DNA from 3 places in the Priestia sp. SRI_019 genome. Region 1 is predicted to be linked to each of the others. Evidence: riboswitches for the same ligand, from Rfam matches in the RefSeq annotation. Region 1 holds a riboswitch; each other region holds the start of a gene.
What was found. Region 1 has a riboswitch for cyclic di-AMP ahead of AC2YJL_RS05035 (potassium channel family protein). Riboswitches for the same ligand answer to the same signal wherever they lie in the genome.
Positions count from the first base shown of each region.

Region 2: another riboswitch for cyclic di-AMP. It lies ahead of AC2YJL_RS04340 (dicarboxylate/amino acid:cation symporter); the one in region 1 lies ahead of AC2YJL_RS05035 (potassium channel family protein).
Region 3: another riboswitch for cyclic di-AMP. It lies ahead of AC2YJL_RS04070 (APC family permease); the one in region 1 lies ahead of AC2YJL_RS05035 (potassium channel family protein).

Region 1 is NZ_JBYCZN010000001.1:985,225-989,940, forward strand. It holds gene AC2YJL_RS05020 (peptidylprolyl isomerase) at 1-362, shown strand, start outside; gene AC2YJL_RS05025 (Lrp/AsnC family transcriptional regulator) at 836-1,291, opposite strand; gene AC2YJL_RS05030 (carboxymuconolactone decarboxylase family protein) at 1,412-1,870, shown strand; cyclic di-AMP (ydaO/yuaA leader) riboswitch at 1,986-2,130, shown strand; gene AC2YJL_RS05035 (potassium channel family protein) at 2,255-2,914, shown strand; gene AC2YJL_RS05040 (TrkH family potassium uptake protein) at 2,918-4,237, shown strand; gene AC2YJL_RS05045 (YjcZ family sporulation protein) at 4,563-4,643, shown strand.
Region 2 is NZ_JBYCZN010000001.1:851,693-856,408, reverse strand. It holds gene AC2YJL_RS04345 (aspartate aminotransferase family protein) at 1-262, opposite strand, end outside; gene AC2YJL_RS04340 (dicarboxylate/amino acid:cation symporter) at 371-1,606, opposite strand; cyclic di-AMP (ydaO/yuaA leader) riboswitch at 1,787-1,941, opposite strand; gene AC2YJL_RS04335 (NAD(P)/FAD-dependent oxidoreductase) at 2,546-4,015, opposite strand; gene AC2YJL_RS04330 (ATP-binding protein) at 4,233-4,716, opposite strand, start outside.
Region 3 is NZ_JBYCZN010000001.1:796,306-801,021, forward strand. It holds gene AC2YJL_RS04065 (N-acetylmuramoyl-L-alanine amidase) at 257-1,303, shown strand; cyclic di-AMP (ydaO/yuaA leader) riboswitch at 1,495-1,635, shown strand; gene AC2YJL_RS04070 (APC family permease) at 1,798-3,624, shown strand; gene AC2YJL_RS04075 (cation diffusion facilitator family transporter) at 3,734-4,711, shown strand.

The DNA.
Region 1 (4,716 bases):
TTTCCACTTTACATGATGCCTCTGCCGCTGCGGCTGAACTGCAAAAGGGAACATCTCTTCAAAGTGTTCAAAAAAAATTTGCTGATGTCCAGACAATCAGCAAAATAGAGAATGCTGATAACCTAAAGCTTTCAAGTCTATCTTCCTCTTTTATAGATGTTTTAAAAAAACAGCACATCGGAGAGAGTAGTGAGCCCATTAAAATGGGTAAAGTCTATTATATTCTTATTTTAAAACAAAAAGATAAAAAAACGGAATCAGAAGTCAAAGAAGAAATGATGAAAGAACTTGTTTTGAATCATATCAACCGGTATATCCAGGATGAACTGCCAAGGTTTCACGTGACTTTCAACCTTAGGTAGTTCCCTTTTATATAGATTGATTGTTTTCAAAAAACAAGCAGGTAAAAGAGCTTTCTATTAATAGAGAGCTCTTTTACATTTTTAAGTAGACAGAAATGTCGGCACCTGATAAAATGAAGTTGTAAAACTTTCATTATTCGGAAAATTTATACCCTCCAGCTTTGGAGGGTTATTTTTTATGCTGTTGGACGAATAAAAGAGGCTGGGACAAAAGTAGTTTCGTTAAAGGGAGATTCGAACGCGTTTGATTCTTGATGGAGAATCAAACGCGTTCGGTTTTTTCTTATTGACAGGGTAAACGTAGGTTTAATCTATTTATTTGTTTCTGGCTGTTGATTAGAGGGCAAGGCGAAGACTCCTGTGCGGAAAGCGAAGCCTGAAACGGAAATCAACAGCAGTGTCAAAAGTGATTCATACGAGCTTATTGATTCCATTGTTCGCTTTTAGATTGGATTGCTTTCGTTACGTTTCAATCACTTTTCATCTTTTAAATGACTCAATAATGCAGGAGCCATCTCCACGTGAGAAAGAGCGATATGTGAAATCGTTTTGGCATAAGGTGTAATTTCGTTAATAAATTGTTCGAGTACGTTCAGGTGAGGAAGCTGAAGCTTTGTAATAAAGCAGGCTTGCCCGGCGATGCGTTCACAGAATAAAGCGTAGGGATACTGAGAAATAAATCGTTTAAAACGCTCGTGCTCGCCGTTTTTCATCGTTACTTCAATAAAACACGACACGGGCAAATGTAGCTTTTCATAATCAATATCGATTGTATATCCTTTTATAATGCCAAAGCTCTCTAGCTGGCGTACTCGCTCTGCCACCGAAGGAGGAGACAAATTAATTTGTTTTCCTAGCTCTCGTAAAGAAAGGCGGCTGTTTTGCTGCAGCGCCTGCAAAATCGATAAATCAATTTCATCAATTTTCAATTGAAAACCTTCTTTCTTATTAACGTTTCATTTGATTAGTAATAATAGATAAGATGTTTTATATGTAATCTGAAATTCCCATTTTTCTTACTATAATAATTAAAAAGGAGTGAGTAAAAAATGGCAAGAGTTTTGTTAGCAAACGAAGAGGGAACAAATTTTGAAAAAGCATTGAATTTAATTCCGCATGTAAAAAGATTGTATGATGAGCTTTACGACACGCTTTGGAACAGCGATATAGTAGAGAGAGAGACCAAGGAAAAAATGAGGCTTTATCTAGCAGGTGTTAACGGCTGTGAGACGTGTATGAGCATGTCATATGTAGGCGATGAGACGCTTAATCAAAAAGTGTTAAGAGAAAAAGAGCTGGAAGAAAAAGATCGACTGCTGTTTCGATTTATTGATGTGTACCGAGTGCGTCCAAGGGAGTTGACCGATGCTGACATGGATCAATTAAAAAAATTTTACAGTGATACGCAGCTGTTAGAGCTTTTGGCTGTTATTAATTTATTTGATCAATTTCACAAAATGATTGTCAGTTTAGATTTATATGATTTTTGCAGCTTGCAGCGCAAGTGAGGCCTTCGCTAAAAATATCTTGACAGACAAAATTCACAGGAGTAAGATAGCTTTCGTGAAGTGAAACGTATCATGAATCGAATCGATTATTCTAAAAAATAGATCAAAGACATTTGAATAAAAATCGCTTAATCCATTACGGAGCGGAGGACCCATTATTTACGCACATATTGTGCTCCGGGGTGAATCCTTAAAAAGGTAGGGTTACTCTTAAAACCCGAACCCGACAGCTAACTTCGCAAGCGTTTTGAGGGGGAAGAGTGTGAAAAAACACAGGAGCCTTCCTGTGTTTTTTTGCGCTTTTTTTAAGAAAAAGATGTAATTTTTTAGAAAAAGTATAAGCTAAGAGAACACACAGCAGTTGAAGAAAGGAATAAATACATTATGAAAAAACAGTTTGCTGTATTGGGATTAGGTCGTTTTGGAGGCAGTTTGGTTGAAGAGTTTGCAAATCTGGATGTGGATGTGCTCGCTATTGACCGCAATCAGGAGGTAGTAAATAAATTTAGCAACTCAGCTACATATGTTGTGCAAGCAAACGCGATTGATGAAGCTAGCTTAAAGGGGCTAGGTATCCGCAATGTTGATCATGCGCTTATTTCGTTTGGGGATGATATCGAAGCAAGCGTGCTCGCAACGATGCTTTTAAAAGATATGGGCGTTAAGCAAGTATGGGTAAAAGCGGTGAATATGTATCATCAAAAGGTACTGGAGAAAATAGGAGCGGACAAAGTCATTCATCCTGAGCGCGATATTGCTAAGCGTATTGCTCATCACGTGGTGTCAGAAAAAATCATTGATTACATTGAACTGTCAAAGGATTATAGTATTGTCGAAATTGTCGCTTCTAAGAAACTTCATAATAAAACGCTGTTTGATTTAAACATTCGTGCCAAGTACGGCTGCAATATTATCGGCTTTCAGCGAAAAGACGGGGAAATGGTGATTTCGCCTACCGCGCATGAAATAATTGAACAAGGAGATATGCTGATTGTTATCGGACATAACCGCGATTTGAACCGTTTTGAAGAAGAAGGAGTTTAACTCATGAAAAAACAAATCATTAAACTCACTCCTCCGCAGCTGCTTGTCTCCATTTTTGGCGGAGGAATTATTATTGGTGCTCTTCTATTGATGATGCCTTTTTCTACTACCGAGCCAATCCGATGGGTAGACGCCCTTTTTACATCTACTTCCGCTATGACAGTGACCGGCTTAGCCGTCGTAGATACAGGTACGCGTTTTACCGTCATCGGTCAAACGATTATTATGCTGCTAATTCAAATAGGCGGTCTTGGCATTATGTCATTTGCCGTGTTGATTTTTATAATGCTAGGTAAAAAAATTGGCTTTAAAGAGCGCGTGCTCGTTCAGCAGGCATTAAATCAAACGAGCGTCGGCGGAGTTGTCCTGCTAGTTAAAAGGCTGTTTATCTTTTCATTTTTAATTGAATTTGTTGCACTTATCTTTTTAGCAATACGCTGGGTTCCGGAATTCGGATGGTCTAAGGGGCTGTTCTTTAGCTTGTTTCATTCAATTTCAGCTTTTAATAACGCAGGGTTTGGACTACTGTCGGATAACTTAGTGCAGTATGTTGGAGATCCTATTATTAACATAACGATTTCTTTTTTGTTCATCATTGGCGGGTTAGGGTTTACCGTTCTTGCTGATATGTGGGTGAAAAAATCGTATAAAAAACTAACGCTCCATTCAAAAATTATGATTGTCAGCACGTTTGCCATTAATGTGATTGCCATGCTTTTTATTTTTTTCTTAGAGTACAGCAATTCGCATACGCTCGGAAGTTTATCATTAGGAGACAAAGTATGGGCTTCTTATTTTCAAGCGGTAACGACAAGAACCGCTGGATTTAATACAATCGATTTAGCTCACCTGCATGACGCAACGGTCTTTTTAATGGTCTTATTAATGTTTATTGGTGCAGGAAGTGCGTCAACAGGAGGCGGTATCAAACTCACGACGTTTGTGGTGATTATTTTTTCTGTATGGGCATTTTTACGAAGCCGGGAAGATATTGTGCTATTAAAGAGACGACTTCTTCCTCTTCACGTGTTTAAGGCACTAGCCATCACGATGATTTCAATTATGTTTGTATTTGGGGCCATTTTCCTGTTAAATATTTCGGAAAACCTGCCGTTTGTAAAAATTATGTTTGAAGTTGTTTCTGCGTTTGGAACAGTAGGTTTATCAATGGGAGCAACTCCTGAGCTTTCGTACTTTGGACGCGTAATTATTATCTTTATCATGTTTTTAGGAAAAGTGGGGCCATTAACGCTTGCGTTTTCATTATCTAAGCAAAAGCGCGAAGCCGTTCGTTATCCAAATGAAGATATAATGCTAGGGTAGAAAAATCGCCTTCGATGAGGCGATTTTTTATATTATTTATACGTTCAAGACATATAAGAAGTTACGCACAAAACAGTTGCGATGAATAAAAAGAAGGCAAAGACAAGAACACTGGGCAATTTGGAATGTCGGCGCATTAAAGATCCCCCTTTTTTATAGTAAAAAAATCTCTTACTATATATAACGAAAGAAACAAAAATATGATTCACTTTTTTGACGAAATTTGAAGGTTTTTCTCGTTAAAAAAATCCGCACCCCTGTCCTAAACATTTTGCCAAGCTGTTGCATACACTAAAAGCAGATAACAGGAAGTGAGGGATGGTACGTGGGAAAACAAAATTTTGCGTTAATCGTTGTGTTATTTGTTTTACTTGTTATTGTAGGTGCATCTGGCTTTCGCTTTTAAACGTTAACTTTATTTGCGCATAGCTCCCGTCAAAAAGGGCATACTAGGCGGAAGTAAAAAACAAAAATTTCTT
Region 2 (4,716 bases), 130 kb from region 1:
TTAATTCACATAGTTTCTTAGCTAAGGCTTCTGTTGGATCACTTGTAAACTGCGACCGATATACAAACGCAACTTTCTGTGCCTGATCGGTCATCGCATCAATGATTTCTTTTACGCCGTGTCCGATACTTGCTGTAACTGCCCCCGACGAAGCATCTATGTACCTTTTTCCATCTTGGTCGTACAAATAAATTCCTTTTCCATATGAAATAACTGGGTAGTCGTCGTCGAGCAGCGGCTTTATTACATGAGTTTTATTCATTTCCGCACTCTCCTTTCAAACATACACTCTTATTAAACTGTATGCTGAAACGAAGAGTTTCTTGCCAATAAAAAAAGCCCTAGCATATAGCTAGAGCTTTTACGCTTATTAAGCTGATTGCGTTACAGATTTATCGATACGCTTTGCTTCTGACTCTGCCACAATAACGGCACACGCAGCGTCTCCCGTAATATTTACAGATGTACGAAGCATGTCAAGCAAGCGATCAATTCCAATAATCAATCCGATACCTGCTACAGGCAAGCCAACCGAACTCAATACCATTGCTAGCATAATGAGACCAACTCCCGGCACACCTGCTGTACCAATACTAGCAAGCACCGCTGTCAATACAACCGTCACAAGAGCGCCCAGCGACAGGTCAACGCCGTATACTTGTGCAATAAAAATAGTCGCTACACCTTGCATAATTGCCGTCCCATCCATGTTAATGGTAGCACCTAACGGCTGAACAAAACTGCTGATGGACTCTGGGACACGAAGGTTTTTTTGAGCCACATTCATTGAAATCGGAAGCGTTGCATTACTGCTTGATGTACTGAATCCAACTGTCATCGCAGGAGCAAAACCTTTAAAAAATTCAATAGGGTTACGTCTGGCCATAAGAGCGACTGATCCCCCATATGTTACGATCGAATGGATAAACAGTGCGAGCACGACTACAATCATGTACAGCCCCATCGCTTTAATTGCCTCCCAGCCTTGACTTCCAACCGCGGTTGCAAGAAGCCCAAACGTTCCGTAAGGAGCAAACTTCATCACTAGATTTACAAGATACATCATCAATTCATTGCCTTGCTCGAGTAAATTGTAAAGCCCTTTTGTTTTACTTCCAAGCATTGTAATACCAAAACCGATAAAGATAGAGAAAACGATAAGTTGAAGCATATTCCCTTCAGCCATCGCTTGAATTGGGTTGACTGGAATCATATTTAAGAATGTCTCTCCAACCGGCGGTGCTTTTTCGGCTTCAAAAGAAGCGTTTTTTGTATCAAAAGATCCAAACGTACCCGGTTTAATTGCATACGCTAAAATTAAACCAATAATAATAGCAACGGTTGTTGTAACTAGGAAGTAGGAAACTGTTTTAGCCCCGATTCTTCCTAGTTTTTTAGGATCTCCTAAACCTGCTACACCTAACGTGATAGAGAAAAACACAATTGGTACAACAAGCATTTTAATTAAGCTTAAGAAAATTTGGCCAAGCGGTGTAAACAAGTACTTGTCCAGCGGAGCAAAAGCACTTGGAGCAAAAGCATTGATCAACACTCCTACAACAGCACCAGCAATTAGCGCGATAATAATCTTTGTCGATAGCTTCATAGATTTACCTCCCGTAAATAAATTATATTAGAATGATTCTAACTACCATACTTATTTTACCATGCATTGAGAACGATAACACTCAAAATATACAATATATTATAAATTTTCAGATTAATAGTTTAGGAATATTTTTATCTATACAAAAAACCATGAGAATATCATGGTTTCATAGACCTGTTATTCCCTCACTGAATGCTGACGGAGTTAGCTGTCGGATTCGGGTACGTGAGTTACCCTACTTGATTCATTCAAGATTCACCCCAAGTACACTACGCACAAATATGGGTCCCCCGTTCTCTTATAAAACAAAAGAGATTAAGCAAATAATTTTCTTTAATATTTTTGCATGATAATAATTCTTACTTTAATTAAAATTCATTTTATATGTTTCTGTCAAGTTTTTATTCAAAAATAATGCATGATTTTATCATAAAAAGTTGAGAATTGTTATATTTTAAAATATTTACATCATATTTCAATAAACCACAAATAGTTATTTAACAAGACTTAAAATCTAATGGATAAAAAATTAATTCAAAAAATAGTTTGTAAAGTGAACTTTCTTCTCATTAAATTATATTCATAAACTCGCATAATTATTCTAACATCCACGTACTTTACTGCTTTCATAAATATTTTACTCATCAAAAAATAACTCTTTCCAACTGTTGATTTTATCCTTGTATTGCTTGATATAAATTCTCTAAAATTTCACTGAATTTGTTGATAGAAATAAATGGACATTGTCAATTCGCCTTATTCTATTTAATTCTGCTCACGATAGAAATATGGATCCCGTAATACCTTTTAAAAAAGGAGCGGGTAATTATCATATAAAACTATCGGATTTGGAGCGGTACAAGTTCTTTACTTTTTACTTATTCCCTCTCGTTATTTAACACATATAAAAAAAGAGGGCGTGACGGCCTCTTTTTCTTATACAGTAACAGGTTCAGAACTTGCTTTGCGATTCTTTAATTTTTCAACAATGTCACGCGCTACCCACACACCGCACGCACTTGCCTGCGCGAGTCCTCGCGTAATACCAGCTCCGTCTCCTCCCACGTATAAACCGGAAATTTCAGTTTCAAACTTATCATTTAACTTCGGGCGGGCTGAGTAAAATTTCGCTTCCACACCGTAAAACAGCGTATGTTCAGATGCTAACCCAGGCGTTACATGATCCAGTGCTTCTGTCATTTCAATTAAGCTTTTCATCGTATTGTAAGGAAGCACTAAGCCTAAGTCACCCGGTACAGCTTCTTTTAACGTTGGTTCTAAAAAGCCCTCTTTAATTCGAGTCGCTGTTGAACGACGGCCCTTTAAAATATCTCCATACTTTTGAACAACTAAGCCCCCGTTTGACAGCATATTAGCTAATCTTGATACTTCGTGCGCATATTCGTTCGGCTGATCAAATGGATCCGAAAATTTATGAGAAACAAGCAGCGCAAAGTTCGTATTTTGACTTCCAAGCTTCGGATCTTTGTATGCGTGTCCATTTGCTAACATAATACCTGAATGATTCTCTACTACCACATGTCCTGAAGGATTGCTGCAAAACGTTCTGACTCTTGTACCTACGGACGTATTGTAAATGAATTTCCCTTCGTACAAGTGCTTGTTGATTTCTTCCATAACAACGTTGGATGTTTCTACTCGAACGCCGATGTCCACTTGATTGTTAATCATTTTCAAACGACGTTTTTTTAGTAAGTCGCTCATCCACTTCGAGCCGTCTCGACCTGGTGAAACCACCACTTTATCAGCCGTAATTCTTTCACCATTTTTCAATTCAATACCGCGCACGATATGCTGACCATCTTCTTTTTCTGTTATTAAATCGGCTACTTCCGTTTTATACTGCATATCAATTTTTTCTTTTAAGTATTCATAAATGCTTTTTAAAATTTCTAAATTTTGCTCTGTTCCTAAATGACGCACCTGGGCACGCAAGAGCTTTAATCCTGCTGCGTATCCGCGTTTTTCAATTTCACGAACTTTATCAGTTAACGGATCCGTGATCGTATCGGTTGCTCCGTGTTTTAAATTAATTTCATCCACGTATTTAATTAAATCTACCACCTGTGATTCAGACAGATAATCCGTCATCCAGCCTCCAAATTCACTTGTGATATTAAATTTCCCATCTGAATATGCGCCGGCTCCACCGAAACCATTTGTGATAGAACAAGCAGGCAAACAGCCAGCAAACTCTTTTTTGCCAACCGCAGGCGGACATTTTTCAATTTTTTTCTGAAGAATCGGACAATTACGTCGATAGATATCGTGTCCTTTATCGATTAATAAAATAGTTGCTTCCGGTAATTTTAACGTTAACTCATAGCAAGTAAAAATCCCAGCGGGTCCTGCCCCTACCACAATAACATCATAATTTGAGTTCATTGTACATTCTCCCATCATCTTTTTTCTTTGGGTAAAAGATAAAAGTTATTGACCGAATTTTCTTTTTTTATTATCATTCGGTTATTTTCTAGCCATTTGATAATATATCAAAAACAAACCCTTTAGTCAACAATATACACGAACATTAAAATAAAAAAATAAAAAAATATTCGTTTTTATTCCAATCAAATAAAAACCAGTGAACGAATAGCAAGCGCTATGAAATGTTCACTGGTTCTTTAATATATGGAAGAGCAATTTCTACTTTTGTTCCTACTCCTACTTTGCTCGCAAATGAAATATGCCCTTGATGCTGTTCGATTATCCGGTAGCTAATCATTAACCCTAGCCCCGTTCCTGTTTGTTTCGTAGAATAAAACGGTTCACCTAGCCGCGCTAAAGATTGCTCATCAATTCCGCAGCCTTCATCCTCGATAATGACCACGCCGTATTCATTTCTTTTCTCAGCGGTGACTTTAACTGTACCTTTGCTCATTGACTCAAGCGCATTTTGAATCAAATTAATAAAAACTTGTTTAAGCGCATTTTCCTCACAAAAGATTGTAATCTCATCACTAATTTCATTAATAATACGACAGTTTTTATAATTGGCGTGTGTATCTAATAGTAATGTCACGTGACGGATGATTTGATTGAGACTTTTTGGGTGGTATGAATTTTCAATTTTAGGCTTGGCAAGC
Region 3 (4,716 bases), 190 kb from region 1:
ACAAAACTTTCCTTTTAGTGTATACTTCAAATGAAAATGATAATTATTATCATTTAATCAACGAATCAACACTCTGCATATAGCTGTCACTCCTTGAGAGCTATCCCTATTTATTTAATATTCTGTCTACAACGCAGAATAAACCGCTGCCTTTGAGTAGCGGTTCTTTTTTTTAGTAATTTTCTACTTAGTAGGCTAGTATACGTAGCACTTATTGACCTCATGCATATGTTAGCAATAAGGAGGGACAAGTAATATGAAAAAAATCTATCTTGACGCAGGACATGGTGGGGCAGATGCAGGAGCAGTTGGAGCGAACGGACTGTATGAAAAAAACTTAGTTTTAAAAATTCAACAATATTTAATAAGCTATTTAAATAGCACGTACAGTGATTTTACGATTAAAACCACTCGTACCACAGATGTTTTTTTATCGTTATCTCAGCGCGCTTCTCAAGCTAATTCGTGGGGCGCAGATGCATTTATGTCTATTCACGTAAATGCTGGTGGAGGAACGGGGTACGAAGATTATGTTTATAGAAGCGCTAGCAATGCCAGCAAAACGTTTCAATCGATTGTCCACGGCCAAGTACAGCCAGCGCTGCTGGCGTATAATCATCCGAATCGCGGTCGGAAATCAGCCAATTATGCGGTGCTTCGCTTAACAAATATGCCGGCAGTACTCACTGAAATAGCCTTTATTGATAACCGCACAGATGCAGCACTTCTTCAAAATGAAGCTTTTTTAAAAAGTATGGGTGAATCGTATGCAAAAGGAATTGCCGTCTATTTGAATTTACCTCGTCGTGCAGTTCCAAACCCAAATCCAACACCAACACCGAATCCATCGCCTTCTGAACCGGGTACAAAAACGTATACGATCAAGCAAGGAGATACGCTTTACAGTATTGCACAGAAGTACAGCATAACAGTGCAAGCGCTTCAAGAAGCCAATACAGGGCTTTCTGATCCTCTCACACTACAGGTTGGAAAAACAATTGTTATTCCTTCAGGGACTTCACCAAACCCATCTCCAACACCGTCACCAACTCCACCTTCGGAACAATATCCGCTTCCAAATGGAATTTTAAAACAAGGTGATTCTGGAGAAGCTGTGAAGCAGCTCCAAAAAGCATTAAACGCGGTGAATTTTAAAGTAGGATCAGTAGACGGAATATATGGAGTTCAAACGAAAGATGCAGTAAGGCGTTTTCAGCTTGTGTATCTTCCTTATGATGTGGATGGCATTTATGGTCCTCAAACAAAAAACAAGCTAGCAGCCGTTTTAAAAGCAAAAAGTTAAAGCAAAAAGGTCTTCTGAAAGCGGGCAGAAGGCCTTTTGTTTTGCTGTTAAAAGCGCCTTAAGTACTATTTTATGGTTTACGTAAAATAATGCTTTACAAACCATTTGTACGGGAGTATATTATCTAAGAACAAAGGATAGTTATGAAAGAAACATGTTATTGATCATACCCTTTAACCGAAAATTATATTGACCTGTTATCGCTTAATTCGTCAGAAGTGGGGGACCCAAATTTGTGCATTGTCACTTGGGGTGAATCCTTTTTTAAAGGTAGGGCTACTCTCATAGCCCGAATCCGACAGCTAACCCCATAAGCGTTTTGGAGAGGAGGTTTAAGCTGTGTAAAAACGCTGAGAACCCTTAGTGTTTTTTTTGTGCGCTTTTTTAACATAAAAAGGTATTTTTTAGGAATAATAGCACTTATTCATGAACTTGTAACGGCGCTTAGCAATGGACAGTAAATAGTAGCTAAGCGATCATCGGAGGGAAATTACGTGAACTATTCAGTTCTCAAAAGATTATTGATTGGAAAGCCGCTCAAAACAAAAGAGTTAGGCGATCAAAAGCTTAGTAAGCTTAAAGCACTGGCTATTTTATCATCAGATGCCTTATCTTCAGTGGCTTATGGAACAGAACAAATTTTGATTGTACTTGCAACAGTCGGCGTTCTTGCCTATTGGTATTCGATTCCAATTGCGATTGGGGTATTGGTGCTGCTGACGGCTTTAATTCTTTCATACCGTCAAATTATTTATGCGTATCCGCAAGGCGGAGGAGCTTATATTGTTTCCAAAACCAATTTAGGAGAAAATCCCGGGCTTATCGCTGGGGGATCACTGTTGGTAGATTATATTTTAACAGTTGCTGTGAGTGTTTCAGCAGGAACCGATGCTTTAACTTCGGCTTTTCCAACGCTGCATCATTACAATGTAGTAATTGCGTGTTTGCTGGTGATTTTTATTACCGTCTTAAACTTACGTGGTGTAACAGAATCCGCTTCTGTATTAGCTTATCCGGTTTATTTATTTGTTATTGCTCTTATTTTGTTAATAGCGGTAGGCTTGTTTAAAATAGCGACAGGTCAAGTTTCACCTGAGCTGCATCCCTCTCTCGGTACAGTAGTGCCAGGTATTAGTTTGTTTTTATTATTAAAAGCTTTTTCGTCAGGCTGTTCGGCATTGACAGGTGTAGAAGCCATTTCAAATGCAGTGCCTAACTTTAAAGAGCCAGGTGCAAAAAATGCTGTTCATACATTAATGCTGATGGGCGGTATTTTAGCCGTTTTATTTTCTGGCATCACGTTTTTAGCTTATTGGCTTGGCATTTCTCCAAAAGCAGATGAAACGGTTGTATCACAAATTGCATCGAGTGTGTTTGGACGAAATGGATTTTATTATTTTATTCAAGGCACAACAGCTCTAATTCTAGTGCTAGCGGCGAATACGGGGTTTTCAGCTTTCCCTTTGCTGGCTGTCAACTTATCGTCTGATAAATACATGCCAAGAATGTTTCAAATTCGTGGCGATCGATTAGGCTATTCAAATGGAATTGTGACCCTTGGAATTGCTTCTATTGTCTTAATTGTAGCTTTTAAAGGAGCGACTGAACAATTAATTCCTCTTTATGCAGTCGGGGTGTTTATTCCATTTACGCTTTCTCAAACAGGGATGATTGTCAAATGGGTCAGAGAAAAGCCCGCCGGCTGGCAAGGGAAGCTAGCTATTAACTTAATTGGGGCCCTCATTACCTTAACGGTGCTAATCATTTTGTTTACAACGAAGTTTTCACAAGTATGGTCCGTGCTCATTTTCTTGCCGGTTATTGTCTATATTTTTCATCGCATTCATACGCATTATGAAGCGGTAGGAGAGCAGCTTCGCATTAAGCAAGGAGAAAAGATTGGAAAGCTTGAAGGAAATGTGGTCATTGTTCCTGTAGCAGGAATGACAAAGGTAGTAGAAAATTCATTAAATTATGCACGAACGATTGGCGATACCGTTATTGCAGTGCACGTGGCCTTTGATCGAGAAAGCGAAAAGAGAATGGAAGAGAAGTGGGAGAAGTGGCAGCCTGATATTCGTATTGTTACGTTTCATTCTCAATACCGCAGCTTAGTGCGGCCGCTGTTTCGATTCATCGATATGGCCGAGGAAAAAGCGCGGGAAAACAATATGGCTATTACGGTCGTTATTCCGCAATTCATTACGAAAAAAAGCTGGCAAAATATCCTTCACAATCAGTCCAGTCTGTTGTTAAAAGCACATTTGCTTTACCGTAAAAATGTAATTGTTACAACTGTACCGTACCGTTTTAAAAAATAATGAAACATGACTAAAAACCTCCAACTTGTATGTTGGAGGTTTTTAATTTTTAAATTCACATACACTAACCGTAATCGAATCTCATCAAAGGCGCAAACGGAGGGATTGTATGAGTGAATTAATTAAATTGTTGCGAAAAGGAAATAAATCGGCCATGATGGCCGCTATAGTGAATACCATTATTTCCATTATTAAAGGAATTGCTTTCGCTTTAACAGGGAATGTAGCGATGTTTGCTGAAACGATGCACAGCTTAGGAGATGCAGCTAATCAGTTTTTTGTCTTTATAGGTTCGGCATTAAGTAAAAAAGCCCCGACCAAACGCTTTCCAAATGGTTTCGGCCGATTGGTTAATCTTGTTCTATTAGGAGCGGTTCTTGTAGTAGGGATTATGGCGTTTGAAACGATTAAAGAAGGATATCACCATATTCTTCATCCAACGAAGTCTTCAGGCTTTATTTTAAATATTACAGTACTTGGCATCTCGGTATTGCTTGAGATGTTTGTCTTATTTAAGGCAATGAAAGAAATTTTGCACGATGTCGGAATGAATACCGCAGAGGTCAATGTTTTTACGCAAAGCTTTGTTCATTTAAAGAAAGCAAAGCCAGCAACCAAGCTGGTCTTTATGGAAGATCTGGTAGCTACTGGAGGAGGCGTATTGGCGTTAATAGCCGTTTTCATTTCACGGTTTACACCTTTTCACCAAGCTGAAGGAATTGCTTCTATTTTAATTGGGCTTATGATGTTTTTCGTAGTAGGACGAGTATTTTTAGATAATGCTGCTGGAGCCCTTGGTGAAGCAGATAAAGAAATGGAAATAAAAATTGCCGCGATTGTCATGCAAGATGTACAAGTGCGGGATATTCAAACGTTAATGGTGATGAAAGAAGGAGAAGAGCTTCACGTTGAATTAAAAGTAGAAATTGATCCTTCTTTAACAGTGGCCGAAGCTGATGATATTAAAGATCGTCTGGAAAATCGTATTTTACAGGAAAAAGGAGTAACGGATGTTATTATTGAATTTGATGAAGATGATGGAATTCCGGACTGGGCGCCAAGTGATTTACAGCTTCAAAAAGAATAAAAACA